DNA from 4 places in the Ornithinibacillus salinisoli genome. Region 4 is predicted to be linked to each of the others. Evidence: riboswitches for the same ligand, from Rfam matches in the RefSeq annotation. Region 4 holds a riboswitch; each other region holds the start of a gene.

Region 1 (5,790 bases), on a different contig from region 4:
TGGAGACACTTTCTATTGTTCCTTTTTTCAATATTCCTTTTGAAGTTCGCCCGACATATTTATACACTGGCATTAATAATCACCTACACCAGGAAGGAATTCCTTAGCAACTTCGTTTTGTATCAATCCATTTGTTAGTAAGTTCGTGATAGACATCTCTAAGGTATGCATTCCTGCAGAACGGTTCGTTTGTAAAACATTCGGAATTTGATCTACCTTCTCATTACGAATTAAGTTTCCAACCGCGGGTAAATTGACTAAAATTTCTGTCGCAGCTATTCTTCCTGATCCATCAGTTCTTGGAAGTAGTCGTTGCGAAATTACTCCTGTAAGAACAGATGCTAGTTGAATCCTGATTTGAGCTTGTTGATGTGGTGGAAATACATCAATTATGCGATTAATTGTTTGTGCAGCACTATTCGTATGTAAGGTTGCCAGTACGAGATGACCTGTCTCAGCAGCGGTAAGAGCAGTTGAAATCGTTGTGTGATCTCGCATTTCACCAACTAATATAATATCTGGATCTTGTCTTAAAGCAGATCGTAGTCCGTTGGCAAAACTTTGCGTATCCGTACCAACTTCTCGTTGATTAATGATAGATTTCTTATGGCTATGTACAAATTCAATCGGATCCTCAAGAGTTATTACATGCTTCGATTTACGTTGATTTACATAATCAATCATAGCCGCCATAGTAGTTGATTTTCCAGACCCTGTTGGACCAGTTACTAGAATTAACCCCTGAGATTTCAGTGCTAATTCTTGTAAGACCGTAGGCATTTGCAATTGCTCCAATGAAGGAATTGCTTGTGGAACGACTCTTGCTACAATTCCAATATTCCCCAACTGATGATATACATTAATTCGATAGCGAGAAACATTTTTTATACTATAGGAAGTATCGATCTCGCCTTCGTTCATTAAGCGATCCCAATCTGATTCTGATAGTAATTCTCTAGCGAGTTCTTCTGTATGATTTCGTGTCAACACTTCTTCTCCGTTGAGAATTAGGTTCCCATTAATTCGATAAACAGGGGGAGAATCTACTGTAAGATGCAAATCGGATGCTTGGCTAATATATGCTTTTTTCAAGAGTTCATTGATAGTAAATAGCAATTTAATCCCTCCTATTCCATTGAAGCAACTCGCAATACTTCTTCCGTCGTCGTTAATCCCTGTGATACCTTTTCTAGACCGTCCTCAATTAAAAATTTTATACCACTTTTTTTGGCATAATCTCTTATTTCCCCTCTAGTACTTGTATTCATAACGAAACGTCGGATCTGGTCATCAATAGGAAGAACTTCATGTATGGCTATCCTTCCGCGATATCCAGTCATCCCACAGCTAGAACATCCTTTTCCTCTATTGACAGATGTTACTTCAATTCCTGCTTTATTAAATAGTTCCATTTCACGTTCTGTAACACTTACCTGTGTATTGCAATCCGAACATATTCTTCTTACTAATCGCTGACCGACAATACCATTTAATGAAGAAGCAATTAAAAAGGATTCAATACCCATATCGATTAAGCGAGTTAATGCTGCAACAGCACTATTTGTATGTAGTGTACTTAAAACAAGATGTCCAGTTAATGAAGCACGAACGGCAATTTGTGCTGTTTCAAAATCACGAATTTCACCAATCATAATTATATCTGGATCTTGACGTAAGATAGATCGAAGACCATTTGCAAACGTCATACCGATTTCCTCTTTCACCTGTACCTGATTAATACCTTGTAGCTGATATTCAACTGGATCCTCGATTGTAACAATATTCACTTCTTCACTATTTAGTCGATTTAATGCAGCATATAGCGTAGAGGATTTCCCTGAACCTGTAGGCCCGGTAATAAGGATAATTCCATTTGGCTTTTCAATCATACTTTTAAAATTTCTTAAATTACTTGTCGTAAATCCTAATTTATCTATATCATTTAATGCATTTGACAAATCTAGTATCCGCATCACTATTTTTTCCCCATAGACAGATGGAAGGGAAGAAACACGGATATCGAGCGGTTTATAATTGATATCCATTTTTATCCGTCCGTCCTGAGGGATTCGGCTTTCCGTAATATTGAGATTACTAATGATTTTAATCCGCGCAATGAGTACGTTTTGCATATATCGAGGTAATGCTCTCTCTGTTCGAAGCATCCCATCTACGCGATAACGAACTCTCAGCTCCGTTTCTTGTGGATCAAAATGAATATCACTTGCTCTCTGGGCTACTGCATTAGCTATAATTTGATTGACAAGTCGTACAATCGGAGAATCTTCATCTGTAATCCCTGTTTCATCAATACTTTCCTCTGGTGCAAAGTCTCCCATTACCTCTTTAATCGATTCCTGTATATCATAATACTTTGTAATTGTTCGATATAGTGAATCCTTGGTCGCAATACCAGGAGTAATCTGAAAACCAGTTGCCATCCGAAGTTCTTCCATTGCAAAATAGTCCATGGGATCAGCCATCGCGACAAAAAGCTTGTTGCCATCGACCCTAATTGGCATGACCGTATGTCTTTTTGCTAATTCTTTTGGGACTAATTGTACTAGTTCCTCGTCTATTGGATATTGATAAAGATTGATATGCGGAATTCCAAGTTGAAATTCAAGTACCTCAATTAATTGTTGCTCTGAAATATACCCTTCTTTAAGTAACGCATCGCCTAACTTTTCATCAGATGATTTTTCAGAAAGTGTTGCAGCTAATTGTTCTTCCGTAATTAACCCTGAGTGAACAAGCAAATCCCCTAGTCTCTTTCTAGCCATCGAATATCTCACCTCCATCACAATAAAATTATATTTTTAGGATAGTTAATTACTAACGCTTCTTATGTAGTATTTTATTCCTAGTCAACTAGTAAAAAAAGACAATAAAAGCCCCTACATAATCATAAATTGTGTAAAGGCCGGTTGCATCAGTAGCTCAACACGATCGAGATGCCCATAATAAGATCGTATATCAAAGCTTCCTCTTTAATTGTTGTTTAGTACTTTCGTATTAATTTTATAGTATCAACGTATTACATATTCGTCAACAACATTCCGATGTTTCCCAACTTCCATTATTAAAAAAAATATATTTCTATAAAATTAATCGTACATACCATGAAATCAAATGTTCAGAAAAGAAATAAGATATTAGTGTGGCTAACACAATATATGGTCCAAACGGAACTGGTTGTTTCCTTTTAGTTATTCCAAGTAAGATTAATAGCATACCTAGTACAGATCCAATGAAACATGCTAGAAAAAAGGCGATCAAGACTTTTTCCATTCCTAACATAAGACCTAGTAACCCAAATAATTTCATGTCGCCTGCTCCCATACCTCCACGACTTATAATAATGATGATTGCAATGATACTAAATCCTATTGCTCCACCAGCTACAGCTGACCACCAAGGCTCCAACGGGTCAATAACATTCATTATGATAAATAAAGGCAAGAAAAATAGAAGTACTTTATTGGGAATTAACATATAAACAATATCTGATACAAGGATAATCATGGAAAGGGAAATTAATAGAAGCGCCTTCCATAATTCTGCATCAAAACCGATCATGACATAGCTAAAGGCGAATAAAAATCCGGTAATAACTTCGACTAGAGGATATATATAAGATATTTCTGTTTTACAGTTTCTACATTTTCCATGTTGTATTATAAAAGATATTACAGGAATAAGTTCATACCATGAAAGTTGGTTATGACAGGAGGGACAAACGGAACGGTCATTTGTAAATTGTTGACCTTTAGGGACCCGTAGTCCGACGACATTAAAAAATGATCCAAATATTAAACCTATGATTCCGAATAGAATAATTATAGTTGTTTGCATTAACACTGACTCCCCCTCACCGTCAGAAAACTGTTTACATTATACCATTATTGTTCCCTGTATAATATCTATATTTTTCCATCATAAATAAAACGTAACACGCTCACGTGTTACGTTTTACAATTAGTTGTATGTTTACAACACCAATTCTTCCCCAATTTCCATCTTACGCGCTTTCCCGTTCTTTACTTTTTGAACAAAGTCATCTGGATTCTGCTCAATTACAGGGAACGTATTATAATGAACCGGAACAACAACTTTTGCTTTTATCCATTCTGCTGCAATCATCGCATCCTCAGGTCCCATAGTAAAATTATCCCCAATTGTAATAAATGCAAGATCGATATCATTCATTTCCCCATACATTTTTAAATCCGTAAATAATGCTGTGTCCCCTAAATGATAGATCGTTTTCCCTTCTACCGTTAACAAAATTCCACCTGGCATTCCAGTATAAATAATCGAACCATCCTCTTCCGTATAAGAAGATCCGTGAAACGCTTGCGTGAATTTAACATGTCCAAACTCAAAGGTACGAGCACCACCAATATGCATTGGATGAGTAGAAATACCTTTTTGTCCTAAGTACAATGCCAATTCATTAGGAGCAACAACTAAGGCACCTGTTCGTTTAGCAATCTCTACTGTATCTCCTACATGATCGTTATGACCATGTGTCAGTAGAATTACGTCAGGTTCAACCTTATTTGCATCTAAATCACACGCTTCATTACCAGATATAAAGGGATCGATTAATATAGTGTGTGTACTTGTTTTTACTTTAACTACGGAATGTCCATGATACGATACTTTCACGATAATCTCTCCTTTTTTATGTTGTTATATAGTATATATTCGATATTTATTTTACAATATCCTTTTTTACATAAGATGTTTTCTAATTGTTCCATTAGTTCCCGAGTTTGCTAAATAGTTCTGGACTGTCCATAGTTGAACTGTGGCATTAATCTATATAAAGCCATGCCAAGAACCTTTAACTATGAAAAAGAGTGACTCCCATTTGAAGTCACTCCCTCTATTATTGTAAATGACCTAATACATCATCGTATTCCAGTCCGTGTGCCTCAGCAACTGCTTTATAGGTTACAAATCCTTCAATCGTATTGATACCTTTTAACAGGGATCCATTCTCAAGGCATGCCTGTTTATATCCTTTATTAGCAATTTGTAAAGCATATGGAACGGTAACATTCGTTAGTCCAATTGTTGAAGTACGTGGAACAGCCCCAGGCATGTTAGCTACAGAATAATGTAATACACCATGCTTGGTATACGTCGGATTATCATGAGTTGTAATCCGGTCTACCGTTTCAAAAATCCCACCCTGGTCGATCGCAACATCCACAATAACTGATCCTTCTGTCATTGCTTCTACCATTTCTTCTGTTACTAACCTCGGTGCTCTTGCACCTGGTATTAACACAGCACCGATTACTAGATCAGAATCAGCAATAGAATCAGCAATGTTCATTGGGTTCGACATGATGGTATTAATAGAGGTACCAAATATATCTTCCAATTCACGTAAGCGTTCTGGGTTTAAATCAATAATGGTTACATTTGCTCCTAAACCAATTGCAATTTTCGCAGCGTTCATTCCTACAACTCCGCCACCGATAATAGTTACTTTAGAACGTTTAACGCCAGGAATTCCACTTAGTAAAACTCCTTTTCCACCTTTTGATTTTTCTAAGAATTGAGCTCCGATTTGTGATGCCATTCTACCTGCAACCTCACTCATCGGTGTAAGCAAAGGTAAACCACCATTTGGCAATTGTACCGTTTCATATGCAATACCAATTACCTTTTTATCAATTAATGCTTTCGTTAAACCTGGCTCTGCCGCAAGATGTAGGTATGTAAATAGGATCAATCCTTCATAAAAATAATCATACTCTTCCGGTAATGGTTCTT
Region 2 (5,790 bases), on a different contig from region 4:
AAAATCAGTCATCATCTGTCGGTACAGTCGAACGAGGAGACAAGGACTTACAACTTCGCGTTACGGGTACATTTGACTCCATCGATGATATTGGTAAAACAATAATTCAAACACAGAATGGGGCAACCATTCATGTGGAAGATGTAGTAGAAGTACATGACACCTATAAAGAATCGAATGGATTGACCCTAGTCAATGGCAGTGAATCAATTGTATTATCCATCATGAAAAAAACGGATGGAAATACGGTTGATGTTGCGTCAAATATTAAGGATGCTATGTCGGAGTTAAATGGTCAATTATCAGAGGATGTTGATCTAGGTGTTGTCATTGATACGTCCGAATTTATTGAAATGTCGATTGACTCGGTTGTGAAGAATATCCTACTTGGGGGCATTATGTCCTTAATTATCTTGCTGTTATTCCTAAAAAGCATCCGGGCAACAATTGTCATTGGAGCATCAATCCCTATTGCGATCATATCAACATTTACCTTAATGTACTTTACTGGTGAGACGCTAAATATTCTCACACTAGGTGGATTGGCATTAGGACTTGGAATGATGGTGGATAGTTCGATTGTTATTTTAGAAAATATTTATTCCTATAGGCAGCGTGGCTATAGCTTGAAGGAATCTGCGATTAAAGGTGCCTCTGAGTTAACGCCAGCAGTTATTGCATCGACGACAACAACATTAGTCGTATTTTTACCGATTGTATTTGTGCAAGGAATTGCATCAGACTTATTTACGCCATTAGCATTAGCAGTTGCATTTTCCTTAATCGCATCCCTTGTTGTTGCCTTAACATTGGTACCCATGTTGTCTTCCAAATTGCTATCAAAAGCAATGGAAAACCATGGACGGCGTTATTGGTTCAATAATTTATTAGAGCGTATAGGAAGCGGCTATGCAAGAATTCTAAAGTGGACTTTAAAGCATCGAAAAACAACCGTTGCTGCAACCATTATTACTATCGTAGGAAGCTTGGCATTAACTCCGCTGATCGGAGCAGAATTTATGCCAGAAGCAGATCAGGGGCAAATGGAAATATCGGTTGAAACTGCTACGGGAACTTCATTAAGCCATACGGAAGATATTGTGGAAAAAGTGAATGATCGATTAACAGATTATGAAGATTATATTGAAACCAATTATGTAAGTGTAGGTAGTAGCGGGGCAATGGGTCCTATGGGGGGTGGCGGTGGAAACCAAGCTTCCTATATGATACAACTCATCCCAGCTAGTGACCGGGATAAAACAACAACAGATATTGTGCAGGAGATCGATCAGAGGTTACAAGGTATACCTGGAGCAGAAATAACTGTAAGTGCATCCGATGCAGGCATGGGCATGGGAGATCCTATTCAAATCCAATTGAATGGTCCGGAGCACGAGGTATTAAGTGACTTAGCTGAGGAAGTTGTTTCTGAAATACAAGCGGTGAATGGTGTGTATAATCCTACTACAGCGGCATCAGAAGGTGTGCCGCAAATGAACATTGAAATAAATAATGAAAAAGCGGCTATGTACGGATTAACTCAAGATCAGATATTGGGACAAATTAGCCTCCAATTTACGGGGCAACTAGCAACTCAATATCGTGAGGAAGGACATGAAATGGATGTCACACTTCTATATCCCGAAGATCAGCGTAGTACTATCAGCGATTTACAGGATTTGAAAGTGACAACACCAACTGGAGCAGTGATACCTTTAGAAGAGGTTTCTGATTTTCAGGAAATGCAAGGACCTGTTTCGTTATTACGACAAAATCAACAACCACAAATGAATATAACGAGTGATGTTGTGGATCGTGACTTAGCAAGTGTCGTATCAGATATAGAAGATAGATTAGCGAGTATGTCTATTCCTGAAAATTACTCTTACTCGTTAGGTGGGCAAGCGGAAGACATGACGGAATCATTTACTGATTTAGCGCTAGCCCTTGTCTTCTCCATTTTTTTAGTGTATGCGGTAATGGCAATTCAATTTGAGAACTTCCTATTCCCGTTTATTATTATGTTCTCTCTTCCAGCAACTGTTGTTGGTGTTATGGGTGGATTGTTTGTTACTGGATTACCGTTAAGTATCCCAGGTTTTATCGGAATCATTATGCTCGCCGGAATAGTTGTGAACAACTCGATCGTACTTGTTGATTACATCAATATTTTACGGAGGAGAGGTATGGACCGATTTGAGGCAATTATTGAAGCCGGAAAGAGCAGATTACGTCCTATCCTTATGACGACATTAACAACGATCCTAGCGATGATACCGCTAGGTCTTGCGTTAGGAGAAGGTGCGGAAATGCAGCAACCATTAGCTGTTACGATTATCTTTGGTTTAAGTGTTTCAAGTATATTTACACTGGTATTGATTCCGGTCGTATATACCTTGTTCGATGATCTAACAGGTAAAATTGTCCGACGAAAGAAAAAAGAAGCATAATTTTTGTGGGAAAAGCTCCTTTGGGGGCTTTTTCTTATGTGTGTGGTAATGTGCTCTGATTGTGTTTTATCTTCATTTATTGGTTAGCTTATGGTTAGTGTAGTGGGATTTTTTGGTATAGTAATCAAGCGGACAATTGTTCTCTTATTTGTGACAGATTATGCTTTTGAGAGTCTAGGAGGACATCTGTTCCTTTATTAACTGAAAATACAGGTATTCTCGTCCTAATTGGTGCAATTAACGTACTTCATGTCCACAAACACTTTCAAATGGATGTTATTTTATGAAATAACGTATCCCATGTCCGCACCTCCCTTAGGTTAGAAAAAATAATCGGAATAATATACTAATACTACTAAAAAAAGCTATTTCCGTCCAAATCTCTATTCATTTACTATAAAATGGACGAAAAACATGTAATATAGTTGGATTTGGCTATTAATGTTTGCTAAATATTACCGATATAGTAAAATAGAGATATAAATAAGAAATAGGAAAGGTTGATAGAAATGAATAAAACAGAATTAGTAAATGCAGTAGCAGAGAAAAGTGAACTTTCAAAGAAGGATGCAACAAAAGCTGTAGACGCAGTATTTGAATCTATCTCTGACTCATTAAAAAGTGGAGACAAAGTACAATTAATCGGTTTCGGAAACTTTGAAGTACGTGACCGCGCAGCTCGTACTGGAAGAAATCCTCAAACTGGGGAAGAAATCCAAATTGCTGCTAGCAAAGTTCCTGCATTCAAGCCAGGAAAACAACTAAAAGAATTAGTGAAGTAAGTATAATCATAAAAGGAGTTCTGTCCAATGAGGACAGAACTCCTTTTTTACGTTAACAACTTGCTTTAATTGTATAGTTCCCATGTCTAACAACTGTGTTTGGCATTTCATACCCTAATATCTTGGCAGCTTCCCTAGATATTTCAACTAATACACTATTATCCCTTACAAGAAAAACTGTTCCTTCGCACAGATTATCTCTTCGATCAAAAAGAATTACATCTCCTATACCTGCTTTTTCCATTTCTGATGATAAACTATTTTCTTTATTCATCATTAGCCTCCTTTTAAGATAACGATATCTTTACTTGTCGAGCTGTTTTTTGACTGATGATTTTCTCATATGCAGTTGTAAGGTTTTGTAAACAGTCTTTTCGGAATGAATCATCACATATATAATCATATGAAATTTCATTCTCTAATAATGAGTAAAATGATTTAATTTGATCTATTTCTGATAATTTTTTCGGTCGATTCTTAGCAGCTACTAATAGTTCTCTTTCGAAGTACTCGATTGTACCAAACAATACTGTCAATAGAACATCCACCTTTCATATAGAAAAAAATCTTATGTAAAAGGGGCATTCCCAAATCAGGTATAAAAAAATCCACCTCTAAATATGGTGGATAAAGATGTCTTCAAGATTTGCAATACTTTTTTACCCAATCCCTGTGGCGGTCCGACGATCTTAGTCTGATGACCTTAGACTCGTAACTTTGCGTCCTTATTTTTCAATAAGTTTGCCTTTTACATATATTAATGTTATCTAAATAATATAACTTTTGAACGATATTTTCAATATATTTCGTCACTTTTAGACAAAATTACCTATTTATGGTAGGTAATTCGCACTAAATTATAGCGGATAAAAAAGAATGAACTGGTGAAATAATTTATAAAAGTCAAGCACGCGATTTTTTAGTAACTAGTTTTCGAATGATTTGATTAGCAACCTCCGAGAACATTAAACCAATCGCTATACCTCCAGCTAGCAGCATAACTTTGGCAGAATATTGAATCGCATTGTAATAATCATTTTCCACGAAATTACGCATTGCTTCGTATGCAATTCCGCCTGGAACAAGAGGAATGATCCCAGAAACATTAAATACGATAATAGGTGTTTTATAAATCCGTGCTAATATATGACTGAAAACGGCTACTAACATGGCACCGAAAACAGTTGCTGGAACAGCATCCATACCATTTTGTACGAGAACAAAATACAAAATCCAACCAGCCATACCAACAAATCCACATTGAATAAGAGCCCTTCGAGGAGCATTAAAAAGAACACCAAAACCAGCCGCAGCAATAAAACTAGTAACCAACTGCGCAACAATAACCATAACCCAAAACTCCTAACTTATAAAGTGCCTGTCACCGACAAAATTCGACAGGTGACAGGCACCGACATTTTTCGACATTACTAGGCGAAGGCGAGGATGGCGGCGATGCCTGCTCCGATGGCGAATGCGGTGAGTATTGCTTCGACTCCTTTGGAGACGCCTGCAACGAGGTGGCCTGCCATTAAGTCGCGGACCGCATTCGTGATATGTAAACCTGGAACTAATGGCATGACGGCCCCAATAATTATTTTATCCAGTTCCATTCCTAATCCGGTTGTAATAAATACCCATGCCGTCAACCCAATGATTAAGGATGCAAAGAACTCTGCTATGAAGCGGATTTCCACGAACCTTTCAACCCCTAACATCCCAGCAAATCCTAATCCTCCTGCAATAAAAGCGGGAAGGAAGTCTGTCCATGTGCCGCCAAACATGATGGTAAAGCAGCCACTCACTAGTGCAGCAGCAAGAATTTGTATCTTGTGAGAGTAGAAAAGGCTCTTGGATTCTAATCGCTTCAAGGATTCCAGTGCCTCATCCAACGTGAGTTCATTAGCTGTGATCATGCGAGAAATCCGATTAACTTCGGCTATTTTATATAAATCTGTCGTACGCTTGGCAATCCGCATGAAGTTAGCAGCCTCAGCCCGATCAACGGAAAAATTAATCCCGGTTGGTGTTGCATAGCTTTGTGGATTTGCGATATCAAAAGCCCTTGCTATCCGATCCATCGTATCTTCCACACGATAAGTTTCGGCGCTACACTCCAACATTATTTTTCCTGCCAACATACAAACCTTTGTAATTTTACTGTGATTATCCAAATCTCTACCAACTTTCAAAACGCCAATTTCTTATCATATTATAGTAGGAAATAGTACTTTATGAAAGCAATACAAAAAAAGTGCCCTACACACGTGTAGGCGCACAGAAAATTTTTAACGACTTAATTTATGCGGGTGTCATCATAAATAGTGAGACGAGAGCGATAATAGGAATCGCATTAACAAGTGCTACCCCAACCATAGCAAATGTCGTAACAAGTTGTTTAGACTCCTCTGGAACTCCAACAGATCGTTGTAAAAATACAAAAAAGGTTCCAATAACCATTGTTAAAATGACAATGATCCCAGGGATAAATAATTCTTCAATCGATGCAACTTCTTCCATATTGGCGATTCCAAAAATAATGAGAATGAGAGGAACTG
Region 3 (5,790 bases), on a different contig from region 4:
AAATTATTGTAAAATGCCAAAACTGTTAATAGAAATATAGTTTCTACTTTGTAGATTTAGGAGAGGGCAATATGGAGTTAAGCTTTATCGACGTTTCTTTGAAGATCATCATTGGATTCTTTCTTCTGTTTTTTATTACGAAGATTTTAGGAAAAACCACTATTAATCAATTAACCCCCTTTGACTTTATTACTGCAATCGTATTATCAGAGTTGCTAGGAAATGGTATATATGAAGATAAAGTAAGTATGATATATATCATCTACACCGTACTCTTATGGGGTATTTTAATGATTTCAATGGAAAAGATTCTGTTAAAATATAAAAGTTTAAGAGGATTATTGGAGAGTAACCCCTCCATTATTATTCGTGATGGAAAAATTGATAGACATCAATTAAAAAAGAACCGGATGAATATCAATCAACTATTAAGTTTACTAAGGCAAAGTGAGATTTTCTCGATTCGGGAAGTAGCATTCGCCATACTAGAATCAAATGGAGCGATCAGTGTATTAAAGAAGCATTTATATCAAAAGGTAACCATAGAAGATTTAAAATTGCCACCACAACCTACTGATCTTAGTACCACGTTAATTATGGATGGAGAAGTTATTGAAGATAACATTCGAAGCCTAGGGTTTGATGAAACATGGCTGCAGAAGCAACTTGTGACAAAAGGGATAAATAGTAGTGAGAAGGTTTTATATGCCGATTGGATCCCGAATAATGGTATATATGTCATTCCTTACGAATAACTAGTTGCCTTTACATATAACGCCTCTTATAACCAAGCTCTTCTAAAAGTGAATCCTAGTATTTCATTCAGTGAGGTTTTGCAGAGTTGCAATTTACCTCACTGAATTTTATGCTTGTCTCAAGATAAAGATACTTAGAGGAAATAGGAAGGAGTAGTACATACATATGCAGCCTTTACCAGAAACCTTTTACGATCAACCTACACTAGAATTAGCAAGATCCTTACTTGGTTGTGTGTTAGTGAACGAAACAGAGGAAGGAAATACTTCCGGTTATATTGTGGAAACAGAGGCGTATTTAGGTGCAACCGACCGCGCAGCCCATAGCTTTCAAAATAGGAGAACGAAACGTACAGAAATTATGTTCGGAAAAGCTGGAATGGTGTATACATATACAATGCATACGCACTGTCTAGTAAATGTTGTGAGCGGAGAAATAGGTCAACCGGAAGCAGTCTTGATTCGTGCAGTTGAGCCTAAGCAAGGACTACATTTAATGGAAAAAAGAAGACCTGTCACAAAGATCGAAAACCTAACGAGTGGACCAGGGAAGCTTACAAAGGCGATGGGGATTTCGACTGCTGATTACGGACGTTCATTCCTAGAGCCACCACTTTATATTGCGGAAGGTTTTACTCCAGATAGTATTACACAAGGAAAACGAATAGGTATTCATAATTCCGGAGAAGCAAAGGATTATCCTTATCGGTTTTGGATAACCGGCAATAAGTTTGTTTCAAAGTAAAGAAGCCCGCTAATGATTAGTAGCGGGCTTCTTTATTCCACAAACGATGTCACTCAGAAATAGCAATTTGGTTTTTACCGTTTTGCTTTTTCCACTGCTGTCATCATCTATTATATATATATTTCATTTTATAATGTAGTATTTGATAGATAAAGGGTGATTTTCCTCCAAAAGAAAAACCTTTCTCATCCAGAAAGGTAAGGTCCAATCCATTATTTATTTCTAACTTTCCTACACACGGATCTCTTTCTCGGTATGTAAAAAGAAATTCTTAATACCCTTTTCCTGGAATAACGCTCTAACTTCCTCCAAGGTCATCCCCATGTCCTTTGCTTCTTGAATCAGTTCCACCCACTCTTGATCAAGCCTCACGTTTACAGAGTTAATCATAGTTCCCCCCTAAAATACAATTGTATTTCAGGTAGCCCAGCCATCATATTGTTCCCAACTGTAGATCTGTGACTTTGCGTCCCTACTTTTCAATAGGTTTGCCTTTTTCTGAACAGCGGAATAAGATTTCAAATATTTATACCCTGAATTATAGCAAATGACTCGTTACAGTATCATTACACATGAAAAAAATTATATAACTATGATGAACTGCACCCTTTTTCAGAAGCTAGAAAATGTCTTAAACCATGCGTTGTTCTAAGATATTCACACGTTCATTCAAGTGAAAATCATCTATTTTATACTTTAATGCTGTCTTTAAATAATACAAAGTGTTTTTCATCTTGCCTTGTTTTTCATACCAATCAGCAAGGAATATCGACATATCTCCCCATTTTTCTTCAATGCAATTTCTTTTATTTAGAAACCACTCTTCATAAAGTCCAGGTAACGGATTATCCGTAATTTCTGCTAGTATTTTTTTATATTGCATAGCTTTTTGATTGTCATCTTCAAGTAATTGCGCATTTTCTATCGCTTCTAAATGACTGTGTAAGTCAGACTTTACTTTCCCTTGTAAAAAAACATGCTCTCTTTCGGTCACCAGAATAGAAGCACTAGTCTTACGGTCCGCTTCTAGCAAATGCTTTAAATGGTGCAAGGCTACCCTTAAACGGTTACGAGCATGGATAAGATCTACTTCTGGCCAAAATATGTCACAGAGCTCATCACGTGTAACCGATTGTTGAAGGATTAGGTAAACAAGAATTTGTTTAGCCTTTCGTTTTCCCCATCCTTCATGGATTCTTTCCCCATTTACAACGACACCGAAACCGTTCATAATATGGACGTGTAATTCATTATAATGTTCTCTTTTTTCACTAAACATCCCTCTTATCTCTGAATACATTTCCGAAGTTAATTCTTCTTGATAATTATTCTCTGATACGTTTCTTTGGTTGTTGTTTTGTTTCTCAATAAAATTGTGAATCCATTCCGATGTAATTTCTGGTTGATCCATCTGTATTAAAAACGAAGCGAATGGTACGGTATAATATCTGGCATTCGGATTAAAGTTGAGACTCGCACTATTTAATTCGGGAGGAAATACCTCATCCTCTGAACCAGAAAGGATTAGTATTGGTTTATCTACTTTTTGTAAATACATAATTGCATGATGCAAATCCTTTGTATGAAATAAATCAAAGTAAACTTCCGGTGACACTTTTTCAAAAGCATGTAGTAAAATCTTTTCCTTGTCTTCTGTAAGGTCATAGCATATGTTGTTGACTAACTTCTTCCCCATTTCTAATACATTACGCTGCCCATTTACAAATTCTTTTCGTTGATTAATAACTTTGTCTCCAAGTTTCTTTGGGTAATGAAATGGCACACTGAATAATATCAAGGAACGTAACCGTTGTTTCACTTCTTCATCTTGCGCAGCGAGGTAGACTGCAACTAGTCCACCAAAACCTTGTGCGATAAAATGATAGTTTTGTATGTCCAATTCAGATAATAGGTATTTCAAATCTTCACTAAGAATTTCAACGGTTCTCTTTTGTTCGCCAGCATCACTATCACCATGGCCACGCAAATCGTAAACAACTACATCATAGTGTTTACGAAAATATGGTATTACGAAATCCCATGAATGCATGTCTAGACCAGTACCGTGAATTAAAATAAGTGTTTCCTCCGCATATGGATCTTCGGATTGAATCCATTCATAATTTATATGAATATTATCACGTTTCATCCAGACCAAATTACATCATCCCCATTTGAATTTATGTAAAACAATCTATCTGCTCTAGTTATATATAACTAATTTCGTTAAAATATGGTAGAATTCCTTCTTTTTTTCTTATATTTACTTGATCGTTTACGTAGATATATATTTATTTACATTGTTACTGGAATCATATTACTATAATATGGAAAGTATTCTTACGGGAATTGTGTGGTGAATCAATTGTTTAAAATTATGTTAATCGAAGATGATACAACCCTATTTCAGGAAATAAAAGAAAGATTGTCTCAATGGTCCTACCATGTGCAAGGTATTTCTGATTTTGCGCATGTCATTGAGGAATTTACTACAAATAAACCTGATTTAGTTATTATTGATATACAGTTACCTAAATTCGATGGATTCCATTGGTGCCGAATGATTCGCTCTCATTCGAATGTGCCAATTATCTTTTTATCTTCTCGTGATCACCCAACAGATATGGTAATGTCCATGCAGCTAGGTGCAGATGATTTTATCCAAAAGCCCTTCCATTTCGATGTACTAATTGCTAAAATACAAGCCGTTCTTCGACGAGTTTATAATTACAATACGGAGCAGCAATTAGACCTAAAGACATGGTGCGGTGCAACAATTGATTATGCCAAAAACATCGTAACAACGCATACGAACTCTGTTGAACTCACAAAAAATGAGATGTATATTTTAAAGATTTTAATCGAAAAGAAAAATGAAATTGTTTCTCGTGACGAATTAATAAAGAGTTTATGGGACGACGAGCGGTTTGTCAGCGATAATACGTTAACCGTTAATGTAAACCGACTAAGAAAAAAATTAGAGGATCTTGGATTAGGACAATATATTGAGACAAAAGTGGGACAAGGATATATCGCTAAGGAAGAGGCTACCTTATGATTCGTAAGTTTTTAAGAGAAAGACGAAGCTGGATCATCTTCTTCATTGCCATACAGCTATTACTCATATTTATCAGTTTCATTGATCCGTCAATTGCGCTGATGCCGATGATATATATTGTTTTCCTATCTCTCATTAGCTGGGGTGCCTTTGTCATCATCCGTTATAACAAAGAATCAAAGTTCTATCGAAGTGTACAAGAATCAGATCGTACTATTGATTTATCCAGTATACCAAAAGCAGAAACACCATTTGAAACATTAATCGAAGAACATCTGAAGCAATTGACAGAATTCTATAAAGAGGAAATTAATGACCAACTAACGAGTCTGGAGCAAGAAAAAGATGAATTATTATCTTGGATTCATGAGGTAAAGACACCATTAACAGCCATGCAGTTAATGATTGATCGAGTGGATGACGAAAACCTGAGATCACAATTACGATACGAGTGGCTACGTGTCCATTTATTAGTGGATCAACAACTACATCAAAAGCGTATTCCATTCATTAAAAATGATTTATATATCGAAAAAACAGCTATCGAGCCATTAATCTTTCAGGAAATTAAAGCGTTAAAATCATGGTGTATCCAAAAAGGAATTGGTTTTGATGTCTCCCTTGAATTTACGGAAATTCTCACCGATGTAAAATGGCTTGGATTTATTATACGGCAACTTCTTACGAACGCTGTCAAATACAGCGACTCAACCGACATTATAATAAAAGGCTATCAGCAGGAAGGCATTGATCATTTACAGATTCAAGATTTTGGTCGTGGTATTGACCCCAAGGACCTGCCACGAATTTTTGATAAAGGTTTTACTTCTACGCTCAACCATAAAGACAGTGCCTCAACTGGAATGGGCTTATACTTAACGAAAAAAGTAGCCGAATCGTTACATATACGCCTTCATGTACAGTCAATCGTCGGTAAAGGAACCACCTTTACGTTATCATTCCCAAAAAAGAATGATTTTGTAACTATCACAAGCATGTGACAACATTGTCACATGCTTTCCTTGTATTGTTATATCATATAAAGGTAAATACGCTATATTTTGTCTAAAATAGAAGCAAGAAGGAGTGAATCAAATGAAAATACTTGAGGCAAATAAAATTTATAAAAGTTATGGAAATAAATTTAATAAACAAGAAGTGTTAAAAGGAATTGACATTCATGTAGAAAAGGGCGAGTTCGTTAGTATTATGGGAGCATCTGGTTCCGGAAA
Region 4 (5,790 bases):
TGATTTTGGAACATGGATTACGGTTCTTTATCCGATTACGAATAACTCGGGTGAACTTTATGCTTATTTCGGAGTAGACGTAGATGCTAGTATGGTTAAAGAGGGAACCAATCGATTTTTGACTAACTCCTTGATCATTCTTATACCGTTAATAATTGTATTTGTGATTATTAAAATTATCTCTATTCGTAAAAATGCCCAGCCACTAAAACATTTAAATTCGGGTATTGATGAAATGAGAAAGGGAAATTTAGATATTCACTTACCAACTAGAGAAGATGATCTAGGGAAGATGAATGAAGCCTTTAACTATATGGCCCAAGAATTGAGAAATATGATTAGTAAAATAGGTGAGACGTCTACTACGGTTTTACAGTCTTCAGACCTTGTAAAAAATGTAACGGATCAATCGAAAGAAACATCTGTCCATATAAGTGATAATATCAAGCAAATGACAAGTGGTATTCAAACACAAGAAGCTGCTATTATGGAGTCTTCCAATGCAATTGAACAGATGGCAAGTGAAATTGAGGGAGTTGCAAGCTCGTCACAAGATATTACGGTAGTTTCGAAGGATATGGCATCTGTTTCTCATGATGGTTTATCCGCTATCCAAAATGTGATATCTCAAATGGATACCATTAACAAAACAGTGGAACAATCAAGTAAAGTAGTAACCTCTTTACAAGACCGTTCGAATGAAATTAGTAGTATTCTAGAAGTTATTACAGGCATTTCGGAGCAGACCAACTTACTTGCCTTAAACGCAGCAATTGAGGCAGCGCGAGCAGGTGAACATGGACAAGGGTTTGCTGTTGTTGCACAGGAAGTTAGAAAATTAGCAGAGGAATCCAGTGAGTCAACGGAAAAAATCTCCAAAATTATCGAAGAAATTCAAATGGAAACAAGTAATGCTGTTTCTGCTATGGAGATCGGAACAAATGAAGCACAAAAAGGAACGGAATACGCACATACCACGGGAGAGTTATTCGAGAAAATTAAAGCATTTACAGAACAAGTTACGAATAAAATTGAGGATATTTCTGCTGCTTCTCAAGAAATTTCTGCTGGTACCGAAGAAGCATCTTCGTCAGTTAAGGAATTAACGGTTGTTGCAAGTAATAATTCTGAATTCGCATTAGAAATAGAAGCGAGTACATCTGAACAAGTTGAATCCGTTAACCAATTATCAGATGCTGCTGAAGAATTGAACCACCTTGCGCAAGAATTACAATCCATGATTACAAAATTCAAAGCATAATTAGACGGGACGAAGGGTCAGTCCCCTCGGGACGGAGGGACAGACCCCTCGACCCAGAATGAGGAGAGGAAAGGTAAACGTATTATTCGTTTACCTTTCCTCTCATTTTGTGTCTATTTACGCACCATTTTCATTAAATGGGGATGGTTCGAAATCAATTTCAATGTCATATTCTTCTAAGAACTGTATATAATTCTCTGTGGATATCGTTTGTAATTTTGAAAAGTCTTCGTCGTCTTCTCCTAACGCTCTAAACCTATCTAATGTAAGGACGGTTTCACCATCTCCAGAAAGTGCTACAAAACTGGATCTTTGGAAATCATCGCTATCCGTATCATCAAGGTACTCATCTTTATATGTGGAATCAAAATAGGTAATATCAGCCGTATCAGGTCCTAGCCATGTATTTGTATCCACATTAAATATAACCTGTCCATATTCCCTTATTTCATCGATCACATATCCATTAGGTCGGACAAAATTCATTTCAAAACCATGTCCTAACTGGATCTCTTCTTCGGTGTCTCTATCATATATATAACTGTCAACATAATTATAATGTTTTCCACCAGTTACTCCACGATATCGATACATAATGTACTTTCCGTCTGGAGAAATTCTGCCTTCAACAGTTGTCGCTTCATCATCATCCGGAACCGATTGAAATGGAACGGGTTCTGAGTCGCTAGTTGTATCGTATACATAGGAATTCCAATTTTCATCATTAGCTCCATAGATGAAGAAAACTTCACCATTATGGTCAAAATTAAAGCCTAATATTGTTGGCATATCTTCTATTTCAATAAAAGGCTCTTCTCCGTCTTCTGTTAATTCATAAATCGTTCCATCTTCACTGTACTCTACTGTAAATAAAACTCTACCGTCATTCAGTACTTTTAAGTTTCTATCACTATCGGTAGAATGTGTAATAGTGTTTTCTGTAATATCATACACAACGGAAACTCTAGTTTCGTTTTCATCCTTACAAGAGCCTGTAAAATAGATTGTATCTGATTCTTTCATAGAGAAGATACAATCTGTAAAACTATCTATAGATGAAGCATCAATCATATCGCCGTTGTAATAAAAATATGGTGTCCTCTCTTCATCCTCGCCTGTATCATCTTCTAGATTAAAAAATACTACACTTCCATCATAATTAATGGAAATATTATCTCGAGAAATATCCTCCTCTTCCTGAAGAGAATGAATTTCAGTGACTATTGGTTCACCCACCTCCGAATTGGAATCATTTTCTTCCGTGTTCGAATCCGATTCACCTTCGTTAGTACCTGAATCTGAGTTTCCTTGTACAGGTTCTGTAGTATCATCATCTGAACTACAACCTATTAAAAGTAATCCGGAGAATAAAATAACCATAATCAGTTTGAAATATTTTTGCACTACTATCTCCTCCCATCAAGTAATAAAATTAGCAATCATTACCAATGAAGTCAACGATCTACCATATTTTTTCTGAAAAACAGTACTAAAGACATTGTGTGTTTTATAGGTTAGTTAAATTTATAGGTGTTTTATCCTATTCGTTTTCACTCGGTAAATAAGATTTTTTTCAGTATTTTTACAAGGGTGTACAATCCATACAATTTTCTTAAAAAAATTTACCCAATCCCCCCAAATTTTGAACCATACTCACGTATAGATAAGTGAATGGAGAGAAAGGCAAAATCATTGAAAAATGATGACGCAAAGCTATAGGGACTAAGGAGCATTTCTATGTCAGCCAGCTGCCGTCGAAACAATGCAATGACCCTCTCTTTTTACTAGATTCATAAGGAAGTGGATGGAGGTGACAGATTGAAAAACAGGACAAGCTTAACTCTATTTTTCTGTATATTTTTACTTCTACTATTAGGGGCGTGTCAAAAAGATGAAAATAAAACGGCACAACTAGATGAAGGAAATGATATGGAAGAACAGCAAGAGGAACAAAACTATCTTTATCAAGATGAAATGGTTAAGGTTGTCGATACAGCAGGCTGGAAAAAGGAGCAAGAAAATACCGATGATCGTGATAATAATATTGTATTTAAAAATGGAAAAGTGAAAGTTATTTTAACGTCTGTTTCCAACGAACGTTCGCTAGATGAGATCAAAAGGGAATTAAAGGCGTCATTCGGTAACAGTGAGGCAATCGAGGAAACAGAGCAGTATCTTTCCTTAAAAACGAATCGAAAAGATAGTGTTCGAACAGATATCTATTTAAATAATGGTACGAAACAAACTGGAATTATTATTTTTATGACCCCTCTTAAAGATTATGAAACGAATCAAGCAATCATAGAAGAGTTTAAACAAAACATACAATTCTTTTAATATGGAAAAGGTGGTATTACAATGAAAAAAATTATGTCTACAGGTATTTTTAGTATCGTTTTATTATTTACAGGAAATGTTTATGCCGAGGAAAATGAAGTAGTAGTTGATCCTGATTCAGATCTCTATGATACCTCACGATTAATAGAGGACGTAGAATATGAATTAACGGAAGAAAATAGTGAAAAGGCACTTCTTCAAGATGAATTTGCAGAAGATCGCTTAAATGAAGCGGAATTATCTCTTGAGGAAGATAATGAAGAAAAAGTAGAAGAGTTACTAGAGGATTATGAAGAGCATATGGAACAGCTGGAAGAAGATATGGAAGAAGCAAAAGAGTCAGGTGAAGATACAACGGAAGTGGAAGAAACAATAGTGGAAAATAGTCAAAAACGTTCCGAAAACCTAAAAGCCCTTCTAGAACGTGAAGATATACCAGAAGTTGCGAAGGCCGGTATTGCAAAAGCATTAGAAAATCAACAAAAGGCTGAGCTTAGACATTTAGCAGCTCTTCAGAAAGCAGAAGAAGCACAATCTACTGAAGAAGAAAAAGAAGTAGAAATTACCGAAACGGAAGAAGTGGAACAAGAAAAGGCACAAGAGAAAGCAGAGCAAAAGGCAGAGAAATTAGAAGAAAAGGCTGAAAAAGCTCAAGCAAAGGCTGAGAAAAAACAAGAAATGGCGCAAGAAAAAGCAGAAAAAAAGGCAAAGAAAGCTGAAGAAAAGGCAAAAAAAGCTCAAGCGAAAGCTGAGAAAAAACTAGAGAAAGCGCAAGAAAAAGCAGAAAAAGAACAAGAGAAAGCACGAGAAAAAGCAGAAAAAGCCAAAGAGAAAGCAAAAGAAGATGAAGATGAAGAAGAAGATAATGAAGATGATGAAGATGAAGAAGATGAAGATGATGATGAAGAGTAAAAATAAGAAGTAAAGCTGCGGAAAAAGCTAACCAGAGGAAAGTTCAAATTGGTGAACCGGCTTCGGAAGAAAATAAATAACACCAGCTAATGGTAAGAAACAAGAGGAAGGTTCGGAGAGATCTGAGCATGGAGAACAAAATACGGGTGGAGAGCACACATCAGTTGGTCACAAAGAAATGACTTCAATTACACCATAGTTACTACAATTATAATGAAATGGAATGCAATAGTACCCACTTTTTCCAATAAAAGGGGGTACTATTCTTCGTTAAATAGGTTTACCCTCAGGTAGATAGTAGAGTACGATTATTAATAAGAGTTCTACAAGGAGGGCAACATGGAAACTTCAATTCTAAAAGAGACCTTAGTAGAAGTTAGACAAGGCAACGAATTTGCTAGAGAACGATTGATTCGACACTATCGGCCATATATCTTAAATACTGTTGGTCATATTTGTAAACGATATGTGAACTGGAGTAGTGATGAAACTAGCATAGGTCTTATTGCATTTAATCGTGCAATAGACACATACGAGAGTGAAAAAGGGCGCACCTTTTTAAATTATGTATATTTATTAATTCAACGAGATTTAATTGACTACTTTCGAAAAGAAAAGAGACATGTGCATCGTATATCAGATAATGATGGGTTAGAACATGATCATGCTGAAATTATAGCATCATTAAATTCGTACCAAAAAACAAACCAAACTTCAGCACTCGTGGACGAAATATTAGAGCTTGATGAAAAGTTAGGTAAGTTTAACATTGCCTTTGAGGAGTTAGAGAGTCATAGCCCGAAACATCAAAAAACGCGAATCAAAGTTATGGAAATGGCCACTGAATTTATGAAACACCGAGATTTAATTGATGATTTAATAGATAAAAATGTTTTTCCTGTATCTGCGTTTACTAAAAGAACAGGGTACAGATCGAAATCAATTGAGCGATACCGAAAGTACCTGATTACCATTATTATGATTAAGCTACATTCGGATTGGAAACATCTTGCAACGTTTGTTCAAGTCGGGCCAGGGGGTGTAAGAATATGAAAAAACATACAATTGAAGGCATCGTGACCAAAGTGACGGAGACGGAATATGTTCTTCTTTGCAAAGATGGTACATTCAAAAACATACTGCGAACTGAAGATGACATGCCAATGATAGGTGAAAGAAGGACGTATTCTACCAAAGTGAATACTATTCCCATCAAGCTTGTATCTACAATAGGAATGGTGGCGATTTTGTTTATTGCTTTTTTATCTAATAGTATGATT

What was found. Region 4 has a riboswitch for cyclic di-GMP ahead of ACFSTA_RS20535 (hypothetical protein). Riboswitches for the same ligand answer to the same signal wherever they lie in the genome.
Region 1: it holds a riboswitch for cyclic di-GMP, as region 4 does, so the genes downstream of both, ACFSTA_RS10900 (GspE/PulE family protein) here and ACFSTA_RS20535 (hypothetical protein) in region 4, are expected to answer to the same signal.
Region 2: it holds a riboswitch for cyclic di-GMP, as region 4 does, so the genes downstream of both, ACFSTA_RS09110 (hypothetical protein) here and ACFSTA_RS20535 (hypothetical protein) in region 4, are expected to answer to the same signal.
Region 3: it holds a riboswitch for cyclic di-GMP, as region 4 does, so the genes downstream of both, ACFSTA_RS03675 (anti-repressor SinI family protein) here and ACFSTA_RS20535 (hypothetical protein) in region 4, are expected to answer to the same signal.

What each region holds. Positions count from the first base shown of each region.
Region 1 covers NZ_JBHUMI010000016.1:58,799-64,588, reverse strand. The annotation lists gene ACFSTA_RS10910 (type II secretion system F family protein) at 1-73, opposite strand, end outside; gene ACFSTA_RS10905 (type IV pilus twitching motility protein PilT) at 73-1,116, opposite strand; gene ACFSTA_RS10900 (GspE/PulE family protein) at 1,128-2,783, opposite strand; cyclic di-GMP riboswitch class II at 2,913-2,996, opposite strand; gene ACFSTA_RS10895 (prepilin peptidase) at 3,100-3,855, opposite strand; gene ACFSTA_RS10890 (metal-dependent hydrolase) at 3,991-4,671, opposite strand; gene ald (alanine dehydrogenase) at 4,895-5,790, opposite strand, start outside.
Region 2 covers NZ_JBHUMI010000014.1:388,721-394,510, reverse strand. The annotation lists gene ACFSTA_RS09125 (efflux RND transporter permease subunit) at 1-2,450, shown strand, start outside; gene ACFSTA_RS09120 (HU family DNA-binding protein) at 2,960-3,232, shown strand; gene ACFSTA_RS09115 (DUF2187 family protein) at 3,285-3,506, opposite strand; gene ACFSTA_RS09110 (hypothetical protein) at 3,520-3,768, opposite strand; cyclic di-GMP riboswitch class I at 3,904-3,988, opposite strand; gene ACFSTA_RS09105 (threonine/serine exporter family protein) at 4,136-4,582, opposite strand; gene ACFSTA_RS09100 (threonine/serine exporter family protein) at 4,663-5,373, opposite strand; gene ACFSTA_RS09095 (hypothetical protein) at 5,534-5,790, opposite strand, start outside.
Region 3 covers NZ_JBHUMI010000008.1:12,005-17,794, reverse strand. The annotation lists gene ACFSTA_RS03685 (DUF421 domain-containing protein) at 72-755, shown strand; gene ACFSTA_RS03680 (DNA-3-methyladenine glycosylase) at 922-1,500, shown strand; gene ACFSTA_RS03675 (anti-repressor SinI family protein) at 1,732-1,890, opposite strand; cyclic di-GMP riboswitch class I at 1,918-2,003, opposite strand; gene ACFSTA_RS03670 (alpha/beta fold hydrolase) at 2,132-3,649, opposite strand; gene ACFSTA_RS03665 (response regulator transcription factor) at 3,866-4,558, shown strand; gene ACFSTA_RS03660 (sensor histidine kinase) at 4,555-5,559, shown strand; gene ACFSTA_RS03655 (ABC transporter ATP-binding protein) at 5,654-5,790, shown strand, end outside.
Region 4 covers NZ_JBHUMI010000046.1:36,220-42,009, forward strand. The annotation lists gene ACFSTA_RS20525 (methyl-accepting chemotaxis protein) at 1-1,261, shown strand, start outside; gene ACFSTA_RS20530 (hypothetical protein) at 1,379-2,665, opposite strand; cyclic di-GMP riboswitch class I at 2,934-3,017, shown strand; gene ACFSTA_RS20535 (hypothetical protein) at 3,080-3,598, shown strand; partial or broken gene ACFSTA_RS20540 (DUF5667 domain-containing protein) at 3,632-3,964, shown strand; gene ACFSTA_RS20545 (sigma factor) at 4,850-5,563, shown strand; gene ACFSTA_RS20550 (anti-sigma-I factor RsgI family protein) at 5,560-5,790, shown strand, end outside.